DNA from 3 places in the Actinosynnema sp. NPDC091369 genome. Region 1 is predicted to be linked to each of the others. Evidence: riboswitches for the same ligand, from Rfam matches in the RefSeq annotation. Region 1 holds a riboswitch; each other region holds the start of a gene.
What was found. A riboswitch is a leader RNA that binds a small molecule or an ion and turns the genes downstream of it on or off. The one in region 1 is predicted to bind S-adenosylmethionine.

Region 1 (5,451 bases):
GGTCAGTAACCCTCTGAGCGCAACAGTTCCAGCGCGTCCGCGAGGTCGTCGGGGTACTCGCTGGTGAACGACACCCACTGGCCGTCCGCCGGGTGGTGGAAGCCCAGGGTCCGGGCGTGCAGCCACTGCCGCGTCACGCCGAGGCGCTTGGCCAGCGACGGGTCGGCGCCGTAGGTCAGGTCGCCGACGCACGGGTGCTTCAGCGCGGAGAAGTGCACGCGGATCTGGTGCGTGCGGCCGGTTTCCAGGTGCACGTCGAGCAGCGACGCGGCCCGGAACGCCTCCACCACCTCGTAGTGGGTGATGCTGGGCTTGCCGTTGGCCATCACGGCGAACTTGTAGTCGTGCTTGGGGTGCCGGTCGATCGGCGCGTCGATGGTGCCCTTGATCGGGTCCGGGTGGCCCTGCACGAGGGCGTGGTAGAGCTTGTCGACCGTGCGTTCCTTGAACGCGTGCTTCAACGCCGAGTAGGCGCTCTCGCTCTTCGCGACCACCATCACGCCGGTGGTGCCGACGTCCAGCCGGTGCACGACGCCCTGCCGCTCGGCCGCGCCCGACGTGGCGATCCGGATGCCGGCCGCGGCCAGGCCGCCCACCACGGTCGGACCGGTCCAGCCGGGGCTGGGGTGCACGGCCACGCCGACCGGCTTGTCGACCACGATCACGTCGTCGTCCTCGTGCAGGACGATCAGGCCCTCCACGGGCACGGCCTGCACCTGCACCGGGCGTTCCGGCTCGGGCAGGGTGACCTCCAGCACGGACCCGGCGACCAGGCGGTCCGACTTGCCCGCGGGCCGCCCGTCGAGCACCACGTCACCCGCCTCGGTCAGCGCGGCGACGACCGTGCGGGACAGGCCGAGGAGCTTGGCGAGACCGGCGTCGACCCGCATCCCGTCCAAGCCGTCGGGGACGGGCAGGGTCCGGTAGTCGCCGCTCATGCGCCCGCTTCCTTCTCGCTGGTCTTCTTCTCCACGCGGGTGCCGTCGTAGTCGCGCTGGAGCAACGCCATCAGCACGATCACGCCGCCGCCCACGCAGATCGCGGAGTCGGCCAGGTTGAACACGGGGAAGAAGTTGCCCCACGGGTCGAGGACCGAGATGAAGTCGACCACGCCGCCGCGCAGCGGGCCGGGCGCGCGGAAGATCCGGTCGACCAGGTTGCCCAGCGCGCCGCCCAGGACCAGGCCGAGGCCGATGGCCCAGCCGACCGACCGCAGCCGGCGCGCGATCCACAGGATGAACACGACCACGCCCGACGCGATCAGGGCGAGGATCACCGTCCAGCCCTCGGCCAGGCCGAACGCGGCGCCGGTGTTGCGGATCAGCGGCAGGTAGAGCAGGCCGCCGAACAGCTCGACCGGGTCGCGGCCCTCGAGCTTGTCCACCGCGATGATCTTGGTGACCAGGTCGAGCGCCAACACCAGCGGCGCGATCACGGCCAGCAGGAGGACCCGTCGCTTCGGCAGCGGTGCGTCCGGCTGGTCCGGCGTGTCCGGCTCGGTGTTGGGATCGGTGCTCACCGGGCCATTGTCCAGTATCGACGTCAGCGCAGGAACGGCGGGAGCGCGCGCTGGTCGTCCAGCGGGGTCCAGCGGCCGTCCCGGACCTCGTACTCCCACCGCGAGCCCTCCACCACGAGGGTGCGCAACGCGGCCACGAACCGGTCTACGTGCTCCTCGGTGGTGCCCAGCCCGATCGAGGCGCGCAGGGCCCGTTCGCCGTGCGCGAGCCGGTGCACGGCCACGTGGGCGCAGAACGCGCCGTCGCGCACGCCGATGCCGTGCTCGGCGGACAGCGCCGCGGCCAGGTAGCCGGCGTCCTGACCGCCGACGGTGAAGCTGACCACGCCCACGCGGTCCTGGTCCGAGCCGAACAACGTCAGCTCGTGCACTCCGGGCACGGTCTTCAGACCCGCGCGCAGCCGTGCCAGCAGGGCACGCTCGTGGGCGGTGGTCTGCTCCCAGTGCCTGCCCAGCACGTCGCACGCCACGGCCAGCGCGTGCACGCCCACCACGTTCGGCGTGCCGGCCTCGTGCCGCTCGGGCACCGCCGACCAGGCCACGCCCAGCCGGTCGCCGTGGTCGGTGACGCGGGCCGTCGCGCCGCCGCCCACCAGGTACGGCTCGGCAGCCTGCAACCAGTCGGACCGGCCGACCAGCACACCGGCGCCGAACGGCGCGTAGACCTTGTGCCCCGACAGCACGGTGTAGTCGACGTCCAGCGCGCGCACGTCCACCGGCCGGTGCGGCGCGAGCTGGGCGGCGTCCAGGGCGATGCGGGCGCCGTGCCGGCGGGCCACCCGGGCCAGCTCCGCCACGGGCCACAGCTCACCGGTCACGTTGGACGCGCCGGTCACCACGACCAGCCTCGGGCCGACGGGGGCCGCGCGCAGCGCCCGGTCCAACTCCAGCACCGCCTGGGCGGGCGAGGACGGCGTCCGCAGCCGGCGCACGTTCGGGCCGCGCCACGGCAGCAGCGCCGCGTGGTGCTCGGTGTCGAACAGGACCACGGCGGTGTGCCGGGGCACGCTCCTGGCCAGCAGGTTCAGCGCGTCGGTGGTGTTGCGGGCGAACACCACGGCGTCGGTCTCGCGGGCGTTGAGGAAGCGGCGCACGGACGCGCGGGCCTGCTCGTAGACCCTGGTGCTGACCTGCGAGGCGAAGCCCGCCCCGCGGTGCACGCTGGCGTACCAGGGCAGCACCTCGTCCACGGCGTCGCGCACCTGCTCCAGACACGGGGCGCTGGCCGCGTGGTCGAGGTTGGCGTACTCGACGCGCTCGCCGGTGACCAGCGGCACGCGCAGCGACGAGCCGACCACGCGGGGCAGCGCCTGCTCAGGACGGGCAACGGTGGTGGTGGCGGGAACTGCGATCGTCATGACGCCCTCCGGGGGTCCGGGACCCCACCCGAGAGGGAGCCCGCGCTTGCCGGACGCCCTGCGCGCCGGCCAGGTCCTCACCAGGGGCACCCCACCGCGGAGGAGGGTTGCCGGCCAGCGAGCCTGGGCTTCGCGCTGGCACTCATGACCTTCGACTCGAAGCTAACCCAGGCCGCGCGGTCCCGTCGAGTGGCGTTCACATCCTGGGAGCGTCACGGCAGCCCGACGTCGCCCTTCCAGCGGGCGAAGCGGCCCGCCCGGTCCACCGCCCGGATGCGCTGCTCCGTCGCCGTGCGCATGGCCTCGGTGCACACCACCAGCAGCTGGTCGTGCTCCTGAAGGCGGGTCGTCGGCTGCGGCGTGAAGCCGTTGTCGTCGCGCACCACGAGGCTGACCGAGGAGCCCGGCGGCAGCCGCAGCTCCGACAGGTACACGCCGTGCAGCTTGGAGCCGGGCTGGATGCGGACCTGGAGCAGCTCCGCGCCGAGCTGGTCCAGCGCCGACGAGTCGACCTGCACCTCGTGCGCCTCGCCGGACTTGACCAGCCCCAGCCACTTGGCCAGCCACGGCAGGGTCGTGCCCTGCACCACGGTCAGCACCACGACCAGCACGAACACCGCGTCCACCAGCCGCTGCGCGCCGGGCACGCCCTGGATCAGCGGGATCAGGGCGAACACGATCGGCACCGCGCCGCGCAGCCCCGACCAGGAGACGAACACCTGCTCCCGCCACGGCACCCGGAACGGCAGCGCGGCGAACAGCACCGACAGCGGCCGGGCCAGCAGCACCAGCACCGCGCCCGCGACCAGCGCGGGCACCAGCGCGTCGAGCAGCCGATCGGGTGAGGCGTACAGGCCGAGCAGCACGAACAGCCCGATCTGCGCGATCCAGCCCAGCCCCTCGGCGAACGACAGGGTGTCGGCCCGGTGCGGCAGGCGGGCGTTGCCGAGCACGAGGGCGGCGATGTAGACGGCCAGGAACCCGGACGCGTGCGCGATGTCGCCGACGGTGTAGGCGAGCAGGCACACCGCGACCGTGGCCAGCGGGTACAGGCCGGTGGCGGGCAGCGCGGCCCGGCGCAGCCCGATGCCGCCGAGCCAGCCGAGCGCGACGCCGATCACCGCGCCCGCGATGAGCTCGTAGCCCATCAGCAGCGGCGCGGTCCACGTGATCGGGTCGGGTGCGGCCAGCAGCACGACGGCGATGTAGACCGGCGCGTCGTTGATGCCGGACTCCAGTTCGAGCGCGCCGATCAGCCGCTTGCCGACGCCGATCCCGCGCAGCACGCTGAAGACCGCCGCCGCGTCGGTGGACGACAGCACCGCGCCCCACAGCAGGGCTGTGCGCCAGTCCATGTCCAGCAGGAAGTGCAGCGCGAACCCGGTGACCGCGATGCTCACGCCGACGGCCACCGTGGACAGCGCGATGCCCAGCCCCAGCGCGGGTTTCACCGCGCTCCACCGGGTGGTCAGCCCACCCTCGGTGAGGATCAGCACGAGCGCGACCGTGCCCAGCGAGCGGGTCAGGTCGGCGTCCTCGAACTGGATGCCCAGCACGGCTTCGCCGAGCAGCAGCCCGATGCCGAGGTAGAGCAGGAGGGACGGCAGACCGAGCCTGATCGACACCCTCACCGCGATGACCGAGAGCAGGAGTACGCCGGCGGCGATGCCCAGGTAGCCCGTCACACCGCCCACTCGACCTCCAGGCCGTCGTCCTGCGACATCACTCGACGGTGTCATTCTCCCCCGACGACACCGAAATGGACGAATCCGGCACCCCACGCAGCGTCACCAGCCGAACGTCGCTAGCGCGAACCATGCGGAACCGTGCATGTTGACTACCGGGTCCGCCGCCCCGGTCACCTCCACCCCCTGCGGGAGACACCGTGAAGCTGCGAACGATCTCCATCGCGCTGGTCACCACCGGCGCGCTCCTCGGCTCCGGCCTCGGCTCGGCCACCGCCGCGCCACCCTCCGCCCTGGCCGGGCCCAACATCCCGGTCTCCGCCGTCCAGGCCGACCTGGGCCAGCTCCAGAGCATCGCCACCGCCAACGGCGGCAACCGGGCGCACGGCCGTCCGGGTTACCTCGCCTCGGTGAACTGGGTGAAGTCCAAGTTGGACGCCGCCGGGTTCACCACCAGGGTGCAGTCGTTCACCAGCAACGGCGCCACCGGCTACAACCTCATCGCCGACTGGCCCGGTGGCGACCTGGACAACGTGGTCATGCTCGGCGGGCACCTCGACAGCGTGTCGGCCGGTCCGGGCATCAACGACAACGGCACCGGCTCGGCCGGCCTGCTGGAGGTCGCGCTGGCCGTGCGCTCCACCGGGTTCCAGCCCACCAAGCACCTGCGCTTCGCGTGGTGGGGCGCGGAGGAGCTGGGCCTGGTCGGTTCCACCTACTACGTGAACTCGCTGTCCACAACGGACCGCTCGCGGATCGACGCGTACCTGAACTTCGACATGATCGGCTCGCCGAACCCCGGCTACTTCGTCTACAGCGCGTCCGGTCAGCCGTCGGGCTCGCTCGCGCTCCAGCAGACGTTGCAGGGCTACTTCAGCTCGATCGGCGT
Region 2 (5,451 bases), on a different contig from region 1:
CCCCGATCATCATCCCCGACGAGGTCTCCCAGGACCGGGTCGCGGGCAGCCCGGCCGCCGAGCAGCCGAGCGCCCCGCCCGCCGCACTGGTCGAAGCCGCGGGGAAGTGGAAGCGGCGCTTCCTGAAGGCCGCGGTCGCCACCGTGCTGGTGACCATCTCCGGCGGTGGCGCCACCGCGATCGCGATGGACAAGTCCGTCACGGTCGACGTCGACGGCGAGGCCAAGACCGTCCGCACCTACGAGTCCACCGTCGGCGAGATCCTGGCCGACGAGGGCATCACGATCGGCGAGCACGACGCGCTCAGCCCGTCCCCCCAGGCGAAGGTCGGTGACGGCGGCAAGATCTCGCTGGACCGCGGCCGGCTGGTGAAGGCGACGGTCGACGGCGAGCAGCGCGAGGGCTGGGTCCGCTCGGTCACCGTGGACGAGGCGCTGGAGCAGCTCCAGGTCGAGGACGAGGGCGCGTGGCTCTCGCACGACCGCGGCATGGACGTCCCCCTCGACGGCCTCTCCCTCGAGGTCAAGAGCCTCAAGACCATCACCCTCTACGACGGCGGCAACGCGCCCCGGCAGGTCCGGACGACCGCCGTGACCGTCGAAGAGCTGATGAAGAGCGAGAACCTCACGCTCGGTCCCGAGGACAGGCTCGAAACGGCGATGGACCTGCGCGTCACCAACGGCGCCGAGGTCCACATCACGCGCACCGGCGTGTCGGTGATCAACGCGACGGAGGCCATCCAGCCGCCCGTCGAGGAGGTCAAGGACGACACGATGATGAAGGGCCAGAAAGAGGTCCTGGAGCCGGGCGAGGCCGGCGAGCAGATCGTCACCTACCGCGTCACGGTGAAGAACGGGGCCGAGGTCGGCCGCGAGAAGCTGGGCGCGAAGGTCACCAAGGAGCCGAAGCCGAAGAAGGTCAAGATCGGCACCAAGCTCCCGCCCGACGGCGAGGTCTGGGACCGGCTGGCGCAGTGCGAGGCGACCGGCAACTGGGCCATCAACACCGGCAACGGCTACTACGGCGGCCTGCAGTTCAACAAGGGCACGTGGGACGCCTACGGCGGCTCCCAGTACGCCGCGTACCCGCACCAGGCGACCCGCGAGCAGCAGATCGCCGTGGCGACCAAGCTCCGCGACGCCCGCGGCGGCTACTCGGCGTGGCCCCACTGCCAGCAGAAGCTGGGGCTGCCGTAACAATGTGCTGGTGACTGAGGACTCGACGTCGGCCGGTTCGGGGAGCCACCTCCTCGGACCGGCCGACGTGCGTCGGCTGGCCGCCGAGCTGGACATCCGCCCCACCAAGAAGCTGGGGCAGAACTTCGTGCACGACCCGAACACGGTGCGGCGCATCGTGGCGGCGGCCGGGTTGCGCCCGGACGACGTCGTGCTGGAGGTCGGTCCCGGGCTGGGCTCGCTCACGTTGGCGCTGCTGCCCTCCTGTCGCGCGCTGGTGGCCGTGGAGATCGACGGCGTGCTGGCCGACCGCCTGCCCGCCACGGTGGCCGAGCGCGCCCCCGACCTCGCGGACCGGCTGACGGTCGTGCACGAGGACGCGATGCGCGTCACACCGTCCCAGTTGCCGCTGGAGCCCACGGCATTGGTGGCGAACCTGCCGTACAACGTGGCCGTGCCCGTGGTGCTGCACCTGCTGGCCGTGCTGCCGTCGCTGCGCACGGGCCTGGTGATGGTGCAGTCGGAGGTGGCCGACCGGATGGCCGCCGGTCCCGGCAGCAAGGTCTACGGCGTGCCCAGCGTGAAGCTCGCCTGGTACGCCGACGCCCGGCGGGCCGGTCCCGTGCCGCGCTCGGTGTTCTGGCCGGTGCCCAACGTGGACTCCGCGCTGGTCGCGTTCGAGCGGCACGAGCCGTTGTCCTCTGTGGACCCCAAGGCGCTGTTCTCGTTGGTGGACGCCGCTTTCGCGCAGCGCCGCAAGATGCTGCGCGGCGCGCTGTCCGGCTGGGCCGGTTCGGCGGCGGAGGCGCAGCGGCTGCTCGTGGCAGCGGGCGTCGACCCGGCGGTGCGCGGCGAACAACTGGCCGTCAGTGACTTCATCCGGATAGCCGAGGCCGCGTCCGCTCGGTAGTCGATGATCTTTCGGCCGAAAGTGTGATTTGCCGGACGATCCTGTTTCAGGCTTGCGTCAGCCCGGCTCGGTCGGGTGTACTCGTGGTGCCATCCCGAGCGGCCGAGAGACCTGGCTCTACGACGCCGCAGCAACCACCCCTCCATGGGGGCAGGTGCTTCAGCCAGGATCGATGGAGGATCACGTGCCCAGGATGCGAATGCTCACCCGCCGGCGGGTCGTCGACCACGGCCGCCGGACTTCGTCAGCGTGTCGCAGCTTCCGCTGAAGCCCTAGGCGCCTTCGAATCCTCGCGTCCTGCGTTCAGGACACCTTCTGAGCTGAGCCGTCGGTCACGCACGCCATGAGCGTGCGCTGCCGCATGCTGTCGTGGAGCGAAACGTGATCACTGTCGAGAACCTCACCAAGACCTTCCCCGGGAGTACCGGGCAGGTTCGCGCGCTGGACGGCGTGAACCTGGACGTCGCCGCGGGCACCGTGCTCGGCGTCGTCGGCCCCAGCGGGGCGGGCAAGTCCACCCTGGCCCGGTGCGTCGCGCTCCTGGAGCGCCCCGACAGCGGTGCGATCCGCGTCGACGGCACCGACCTCGTCTCCCTCGACGGCACCGCGCTGCGCGCCGCCCGCCGGCAGATCGGCGTTGTGCCGCAAGGGGACTCCCTGCTGCGCCAGCGCACCGCCGCGGGCAACGTCGCGCTGCCGCTGGAGGCCGCGGGCGTGGCCGGGCCGCAGCGCCGCACCCGCGTCGCCGAACTGCTCGACCTCGTCGGCCTGACCGACAAGGCCGGCTCCTACCCCGACCAGCTCTCCGGCGGCCAGCGCCAGCGGATCGCGGTCGCGCGGGCGCTCGCCGCGTCGCCGTCCGTGCTGCTGGCCGACGAGCCGACGTCCGCGCTCGACCCCGACACGACCGGCTCGGTGCTCACCGTGCTGGACCGGGCGCGCGCCGAGCTCGGCGTGACGGTGCTCGTGGTCACGCACGACATGGGCGTGGTCCGCAAGATCTGCGACGACGTCGCGGTGCTGGAGGACGGCCGGGTCGTGGAGCACGGCAAGGTGCTCGACCTGGTGTCCGACGCCGCCAGCCGCACGGCCGCGTCGCTGCTGCCCGCCGTGGACCAGAACCCGGCGGCGGAGTCCTCGTTCGACCGGGTCGCGGACGTCGTGCTGATCGGCTTCGCGGCCGTCGGCGCGCTGCTGCCCGAGGCCACCAGCCGGTTCGGCGTCGAGCTGAACCTGCTCGGCGGCGGCCTGACCCGGCTCGGCGAGACCCCGGTGGCGCGGTTCCGCGTCGGCCTCAAGGGCGAGCGCGCCGACTCGGCGCTGGAGTGGATCTCGGAAGCGGGCGGCTCGGTGCGACGGACCCTGTCGGGTCCGCAGGGAGTAGCTGCGTGAGGTCTGCAACACCCTGGTCCACCGTGTTCGACGACCTGCTGGTCGCCACCGGCGAAACGTTGTACATGGTGGTCGTCTCCACCCTGATCGCCGTTCTGCTCGGAGCACCCGTCGGCATCTGGCTTCAGCTCACCGCACCCGGTGGGCTGAAGCCCCGGCCGGTGCTGCACAAGGTGCTCGGGTTCGTCGTGGACCTGGGCCGCTCCATGCCGTTCCTGGTCCTGCTGGTGGTGCTCACCTCGCTGACCAGGCTGCTGCTCGGCAGCACCATCGGACCCACGGCGGCCATCGTGCCGCTGGCCGTCGGCGCGATCCCGTTCGTCGGCAGGCTGGTCCAGAACGTGCTGGCCGAGGTGCACGTGTCGGTGGTCGAGGCCGCCGTCACCACCGGGTCGTCCACGCTGCGGATCGTGCGCAGCGTGCTGCTCCGCGAGTCGATGCCCGCGCTGGTCAACGCCGTCGGCGTGACCGCGATCGCGCTGCTCGGCTACTCGGCCATGGCCGGGGTGGTCGGTGGCGGCGGCCTCGGCGACCTCGCCGTGCGCATGGGCTACCAGCGGTTCAACGACCGCTACCTGTGGAGCACGGTCGTCGTGCTGGCGGTCATCGCCACCGCGATCCAGTTCGTCACCAACCGCGTGGCCCGCGGCGTCGACCGGCGCCGCACCGCGTCCGTCTGATCGTCTTCGCCTCACTAAGGAATGACATGCGTATTCGTGCTGCCCTGCTGGCCGTGCTGCTGACCGCAGTGGGCTGCGGTAGTGGCGACACCGGCGCCGCGTCCGACCCGAACGCGCCGCTCAAGGTGGGCGTCAGCCCCGTACCGCACGCCCAGGTGCTGCGGTACGTGGCGGACAACCTGGCCGCGTCGAAGGGCCTGAAGGTCGAGGTCGTGGAGTTCACCGACTACGTGCAGCCGAACGAGGCGCTGGTGGACGGGTCGCTGGACGCGAACTACTTCCAGACCGTGCCGTACCTGGACACGTTCAAGGCGGAGAGCGGCGCGACGCTGGAGTGGATCGGGCCGGTGCACCTCGAGCCGCTGGGCGTGTACTCGAAGAAGCACAAGACGCTGGCCGACCTGCCGTCCGGCGCGCGGGTGGCGGTGGCGAACGACGCCACCAACGAGGCGCGCGGGCTCAAGCTGCTCCAGGACAACGGGCTGATCAAGCTGGCGCCGGGCGCGGAGAAGACGGCGACCGTGCGGGACATCGCGGAGAACCCGCGGGGGTTGGAGTTCGTGGAGCTGGAGGCCGCTCAGCTGCCCCGGTCGTTGGACGACACGGACGCGTCGGTGGTGAACGGCAACTACGCCATCGACGCGGGCCTGAACCCGGCGTCCGACGCGCTGGCGCTGGAGAAGGCCGAGGGGAACCCGAACGCGAACGGGCTGGTCACGCGGGCCGAGCTGAAGGACGACCAGCGGATCAAGGACCTGCTGGCCCTGCTCCAGTCGCCCGAGGTCAAGGACTACATCAAGCAGACCTTCTCGGGCTCCGTCCTCCCCGTCTGACCGACGCGTCCCACGTCCCCAACCGCGTGAGTCGAACCTTCAGGCCCCGAGAGTCGAACGCTCAGGCCCCGTGAGTCCTACGTTCGGGTCGCGAGAGTCGAACGCTCAGGTCGCGAGAGTCCTACGTTCAGGACCCCTGAGTTCAACGTTCAGGTGGGTGGGAGCAAAGCTCAAGAGCAAAAGCTCGAGAGCAAAAGAGTCCCGCCGGACGGGCAGATCAGCAGGATGACCCACTGCGATGCGGGAAGTTCCGTACCAGCGGTGGTCGGGTTCCGTGTCATCCCGCCGACCTCCACAAGGGCAACCACACGTGTCAAGGGGGGCGGCCATCAGTGAAGGCCGCGGGTATCGCTTGACCAGCCCCCCTTGACACGCGCGGTGGGGCTGCGCCAGGTCGGCGGGATGACACGAAGCCCTTGCTTTGGGGAAGGGCGGCGGGTGTGGGGCGGGGTGTGTTCCGT
Region 3 (5,451 bases), on a different contig from region 1:
GGGCGTGCCCGGCTGGTCCCCCGTGCCGCCCGCGGTGACCGTGTTGCAGGGCATCAAGGCCGCCGCGCCGTCGGCGAACGTCGTGAGCGCCACCACTCGGGCCGACGCGGTGGCGCAGGCCGGTGACGCCGACGCGGTGGTCGTGGTGCTCGGTGAGGACCCGGGCGCGGAGGGCGAGGCGGACACCGAGGAGCCCGCGCTGACCACCGAGCAGCAGGGCCTGGTGGACGCGGTGCGCGCGACCGGCAAGCCGGTCGTGGTGGTGCTGCTCACCGGCCGGCCGCAGGTGCTGGGCGCGGTGGCGGACGCGCCGGCCCTGGTCGCGGGCTGGCTGCCCGGGTCGGAGGGCGGCAGCGCCATCGCCGACGTGCTGTTCGGCGCGGTGAACCCGAGCGGGAAGCTGCCGGTGTCGTGGCCGAAGGCCGTCGGCGACCAGCCGTTCTCCTACGACCAGCCGCGCGGCGCGAACACGGTGGCCGGTTCGGGGTACGACCCGGAGTTCGCGTTCGGGCACGGCCTGTCGTACACGACGTTCACCACGTCCGCGCCGACGCTGAAGTCCGCCGAGGTGCGGCGGGACGGCCAGGTGACGGTCTCGGTGACCGCGGCCAACACCGGTGGGCGTGACGGCACGCTCGTCGTGCCGGTGTACGTGCACCAGCCCGTGAGCAAGGTGCTGACGCCGGACAAGCGCCTGGTCGGCTTCACGCGCGTGGCGCTGAAGGCGGGCGAGTCGCGGGTGGTCGAGGTGGCGTTCGACGTGCGGCGGCTCGCGGTGACGGCGGGTGACATGGACGGCTCGGGCAAGCCCGAGGTGGCCAGGGGTGGCTACGAGGTCGTGGTCGGCGACGAGAGGGCTCGATTCACGGTGCGGTGAGCTGCCCTGATAACCTTCTGGGCCGTACCCGCGCGGCATTCCGCTGTGGAGGAAGACCGCCCCTTAGTGGGGCGGAGCCGGTGACAAGCGCGGTGCGACTCCGAGACCGAGGAAAAGGTGGCTTTCGCGTGGCGAACATCAAGTCCCAGATGAAGCGGATCAAGACGAACGAGAAGGCGCGCCTGCGCAACAAGGCCGTCAAGTCGTCCCTCAAGACCGCCATCCGCAAGTTCCGTGAGGCCGCCGAGGCCGGTGACAAGGAGAAGGCCACCGCGCTCGCGCAGGAGGCTTCCCGCAAGCTCGACAAGGCCGTCACCAAGGGCGTGATCCACGCCAACCAGGCCGCCAACAAGAAGTCGGCGCTGGCGCGGCGCGCCAACCAGATCTGATCTGGTCCTCACGCCGGAGTGCCGTCCACCCCTCGGGGTGGGCGGCACTTCTCGTTCGCTCGCGGGCCGGTCGCCGCCGACCAATCTCACCGCCCGCGACAGCCGGTCGGCGACGCCCGTCAGCCGCAGCCCGTCAGCGGCGGCCGTGGGCGGCGACGATCTTGAGGACGGCGCGTTCCAGGGCGTAGCCCGAGTCCGCGGCGACGCCCTTGACGTCGGCGTTCAGGTCGGCGACCACCGCCATCGCCGCCGCGAGCCCCCGGTCCTCCCAGCCGCGTGACTGGCCCTGGGCCTTCTTCACCTTCCACGGCGGCATGCCCAGTTCGCCCGCCAGCTTGAACGGGTCGCCCCGGCCCACCGCGGACACGCGCGCGATCGTGCGCACCGCGTCGGCCAGCGCGTCGGCGACCAGCACGTGCGGCACCCCGAGCTGCAACGCCCACCGCAACGCCTCCAGCGCGCCGGCCCGGTCGCCCATCACGGCCTTCTCCGCGACCGCGAACCCGGTCACCTCGGCCCGGCCGCGGTGGTAGCGGCGGACCGCTTCGGCGTCGACCTTGCCGCCGGTGTCGGCGACGAGCTGCGAAGCCGCCGCCGCCAACTCGCGCAGGTCCGACCCGATCGCCTCGATCAGGGCCGCCACGGCCTCCGGGTCGGCCTTGCCGCCGCCCGCCGCGCGAATCTCGTGGCGCACGAACGCTTCCCGGTCCGCCGCCTTGGTGATCTTGGGGCACTCGGTGACCGCGGCACCCGCCTTGCGCAGCAACCCGGGCAGGTCCTTGGCCGCCTTGCTGCGCCCGCCGCCACTGTGGACGACCACCAGCGTCACGCCGTCCGCCGGCGCCTTGGCGTAGGCGACGACCGCGTCGGCGATCTCCTTGCCGCACTCCTGCGCGGCCTCCAGCGCGACCACCCGCCCCTCGGCGAACAGCGACGGGCTCACCAGTTCCGCCAGCTCAGGCGGGGTGACATCGGTCACGCGGACGCGGGTCAGGTCGGCCTGCGGGTCGGCCTTCCGCGCCGTCGCCAACGCACCGCGCACCGCGCGCTCGACCAGCAACTCCTCCTCGCCGACGATCAGGTGCACGGCGTTGGGCGTGTCAGCGGGCGCATTCACGGGCGCGATCCTCCCACGCCCGCCGGGCGTCCGGATGGTGGACGTCTCTGGCTGAGGGTCGGGATCGTGACGTAAGTTGAGGGCACAACTGAATACCGCTCATCCAGAGGGGCAGAGGGATCGGCCCGAAGAAGCCCCGGCAACCCGTCGCACAGCGTCCGCTGGCGACCACGGTGCCAATTCCGACCCGCGACGCGCGGGAAAGATGAGGAGATACCTCGCGATGACTGCTGTCAGTGTGCCCCCGGCCACCACCTCCTTCGACCTCGGTCCTGCCCGCGCGCTGTCGTGTCGCGAGTGCGGTCACGAGACGCCGCTCGCTCCCGAGTACGCCTGTCTCGAGTGTTTCGGGCCGCTGGAAGTGGCCTACGACTTCGGCCGGGTCCGTCGCGAGGACATCGAGGCGGGCCCCCGGTCGATCTGGCGCTACCGCGGCCTGCTCCCCGTGCCGTCCACTGTCGAATCGCACCCCAACACCAACCCCGGCGGCACCCGCCTGGTCGAGGCCGACCGCCTCGCCAAGGCCCTGGGCGTGCGCAAGGTGTGGGTGAAGGACGACACCGGCAACCCCACCCACTCGTTCAAGGACCGCGTGGTCGGCGTCGCCCTCGCCGCCGCCCGCGAGCTCGGCTTCAAGGTCCTCGCCTGCCCGTCCACCGGCAACCTGGCCAACGCCGTCGCCGCCGCCGCGGCCCGCGCGGGCTGGCAGTCGGTGGTGCTCGTGCCGTCCACCCTGGAACAGGCGAAGATCCTCATGACCGCCGTCTACGGCGGCAACCTGATCACCGTCGACGGCAACTACGACGACGTGAACCGGCTGGCGCAGGAGCTGGCCGCCGAGCACGAGGACTGGGCGTTCGTCAACGTCAACGTCCGCCCCTACTACGCCGAGGGCTCCAAGACGCTCGGGTACGAGGTCGCCGAGCAGCTCGGCTGGCGGCTGCCCGACCAGATCGTGGTGCCGATCGCGTCCGGCTCCCAGCTGACCAAGGTCGACAAAGCCTTCCGCGAGCTGGGCGAGCTCGACCTGGTCGAGCAAACCCCGTACCGGGTGTTCGGCGCGCAGGCCACCGGCTGCTCCCCCGTCTCGGCCGCCTTCAAGGCGGGCCACGACGTGGTCTCCCCGGTCCGCCCGGACACCATCGCCCGGTCGCTGGCGATCGGCGCCCCCGCCGACGGCCCCTACGTGCTGGACGCCGTCCGCCGCACCAACGGCGCGATCGAGGACGTCACCGACGACGAGGTCGTCGAGGGCATCCGCCTGCTGGCCCGGACCGAGGGCATCTTCGCCGAGACGGCCGGCGGCGTCACCGTCGCGACCGCGAAGAAGCTCATCGAGACCGGCCGGCTGGACCCGGACGGCGAGACGGTGCTCCTCATCACCGGCGACGGCCTCAAGACCCTCGACGCCCTGGGCGACCGCGTGGGCCCGCGCGCCAACGTCCCGCCGTCGGCCGAGGCCGTCCTGAAGGCCCTCCAGGACTGACCCCGTCGCCGCCTGGTCGGCCGGACCGCGGTTCCGGCCGACCAGGCGACACAGCCCGGCTCATCCCGGCGGCGACCGTCCGAGCGCCGACCCACTCGGTCTCGCTCCACCTCCCGTCCCCGCTGTGCCCGTCACAGCGCTATCCCCGATGAGCGCAGCCACCCGGTGCGCGGGAACGCGGTCAGCTCCGGCAGGACGTGCGGGCCGACCGGTTCGGTGACCACGCGCCAGGCGGTGAGCAGCTGCGGCCACGAACCCAGCGCCTTCTCCTTGTTGTAGCGCTCGGCGTGCCACTCCTCCGGCGGTATGGCGAGGTCGTCGTCGAACAACGCGTCGGCGACCAGTCGGTACGCCGAGTCCGCCGACAGGACCTCCGCCAGTCCGATCACGGCGGTGGTGGTGGCCCTGGCGACGACGGCGCGTTCGCCGCCGGGCAGCTTCTCGCACACGTAGTAGGTGAAAGCGGGCCGCAGTTCGGTGCGCGGCCACGGTTGCGCGGTGTACCCGGGCTGCCACAGCACCCAGGCCACGGCCCGGTTGTCGCCTCGCGGCGACCAGCCGGAGTGCAATCGGATCCAGACGTCTTTCCTCATCGTTCTCCCCTTGTCCGTGGTGCGGAGGGCCGCCTCCCCTGCGGGCGACCCGCGGCCCGTCCGGGCCGGCCAGGACGGCCGTGTCGCCGTCCCGGTCGGTGCGCAGCACCAGCACGCCTTGGCTCGTCAACGCGTCGACCAGCACCCCGCTGGGATGGCCGTAGCGGTTGCCCGCGCCCACGCTCACCAGCGCGATGCGCGGCCGCACCGCCGCGAGGAACGCCGGTGACGAGTACCGCGACCCGTGGTGCGGCACCTTGAGCACGTCGGCCCGCAGGTCCACGTGCCCGCCGAGCAGGTCCGCCTGCCCGGCCAGCTCGATGTCGCCGGTCAGCAGCACCCGCCCGGCTGCGGTCGAGGCCCGCAGCACCAGCGACGCGTCGTTGACCGCCGTGTTAGTCCCGCCCACCGGGTCCACGCGCGGACCCAGCACGTCGAGCGCCAAGCCCGGCCAGCTCAGCCGCTGCCCGGCCCCCAGCTCGACCACGCGGACCCCGGCGGCCCGCGCTCGTTCCCTCACCTCCTCCCAGGCCCACTCCGGCTGCCGTGACGGCCCCACCGCCACCGCACCCACGCTCCGTTCCGCCATCACCGCGGCCAACCCGCCGACGTGGTCGGCGTGCAGGTGGCTGAGGACCACCAGCGGGATGCGCCGCACCCCCAGCCGGCGCAGGCACGACAGCACCGGCACCGGGTCCGGCCCCGTGTCCACCACCACCGCCCGGTCGCGCTCGGCGGTGGCCAGGACGACGGCGTCGCCCTGCCCGACGTCGCACGCCACGACCGACCAGCCGGGCACCGGCCAACCGGGCGAGACGACGTTCAGCGGCACGACCACCACCACCGCGCCGACCACGGCCGCCAGCACCAAAGCCCGCACCCGGCGAAGCCTGGTGATCACGTAGCCGAGCACCAGCACCCCGGCCAGCAACGCCCCGCCACCCCAACCGCCGGGCCAGCCCACCGCCGCACCCGGCACCGCCGCCGCG

Region 2: another riboswitch for S-adenosylmethionine. It lies ahead of ACIQMJ_RS01610 (methionine ABC transporter ATP-binding protein); the one in region 1 lies ahead of ACIQMJ_RS15920 (aminotransferase class V-fold PLP-dependent enzyme).
Region 3: another riboswitch for S-adenosylmethionine. It lies ahead of thrC (threonine synthase); the one in region 1 lies ahead of ACIQMJ_RS15920 (aminotransferase class V-fold PLP-dependent enzyme).

The regions. Positions count from the first base shown of each region.
Region 1 is NZ_JBIVUG010000003.1:696,145-701,595, reverse strand. Features, by position in the region: gene ACIQMJ_RS15930 (RluA family pseudouridine synthase) at 3-938, opposite strand; gene lspA (signal peptidase II) at 935-1,519, opposite strand; gene ACIQMJ_RS15920 (aminotransferase class V-fold PLP-dependent enzyme) at 1,543-2,877, opposite strand; SAM riboswitch class IV at 2,915-3,027, opposite strand; gene ACIQMJ_RS15915 (potassium/proton antiporter) at 3,090-4,562, opposite strand; gene ACIQMJ_RS15910 (M28 family metallopeptidase) at 4,763-5,451, shown strand, end outside.
Region 2 is NZ_JBIVUG010000001.1:332,462-337,912, reverse strand. Features, by position in the region: gene ACIQMJ_RS01620 (resuscitation-promoting factor) at 1-1,196, shown strand, start outside; gene rsmA (16S rRNA (adenine(1518)-N(6)/adenine(1519)-N(6))-dimethyltransferase RsmA) at 1,207-2,085, shown strand; SAM riboswitch class I at 2,172-2,264, shown strand; gene ACIQMJ_RS01610 (methionine ABC transporter ATP-binding protein) at 2,467-3,477, shown strand; gene ACIQMJ_RS01605 (methionine ABC transporter permease) at 3,474-4,157, shown strand; gene ACIQMJ_RS01600 (MetQ/NlpA family ABC transporter substrate-binding protein) at 4,184-4,990, shown strand.
Region 3 is NZ_JBIVUG010000006.1:388,118-393,568, forward strand. Features, by position in the region: gene ACIQMJ_RS25075 (glycoside hydrolase family 3 N-terminal domain-containing protein) at 1-877, shown strand, start outside; gene rpsT (30S ribosomal protein S20) at 1,006-1,266, shown strand; gene holA (DNA polymerase III subunit delta) at 1,400-2,383, opposite strand; SAM riboswitch class I at 2,480-2,595, shown strand; gene thrC (threonine synthase) at 2,607-3,869, shown strand; partial or broken gene ACIQMJ_RS25095 (DNA internalization-related competence protein ComEC/Rec2) at 4,485-5,451, opposite strand, start outside.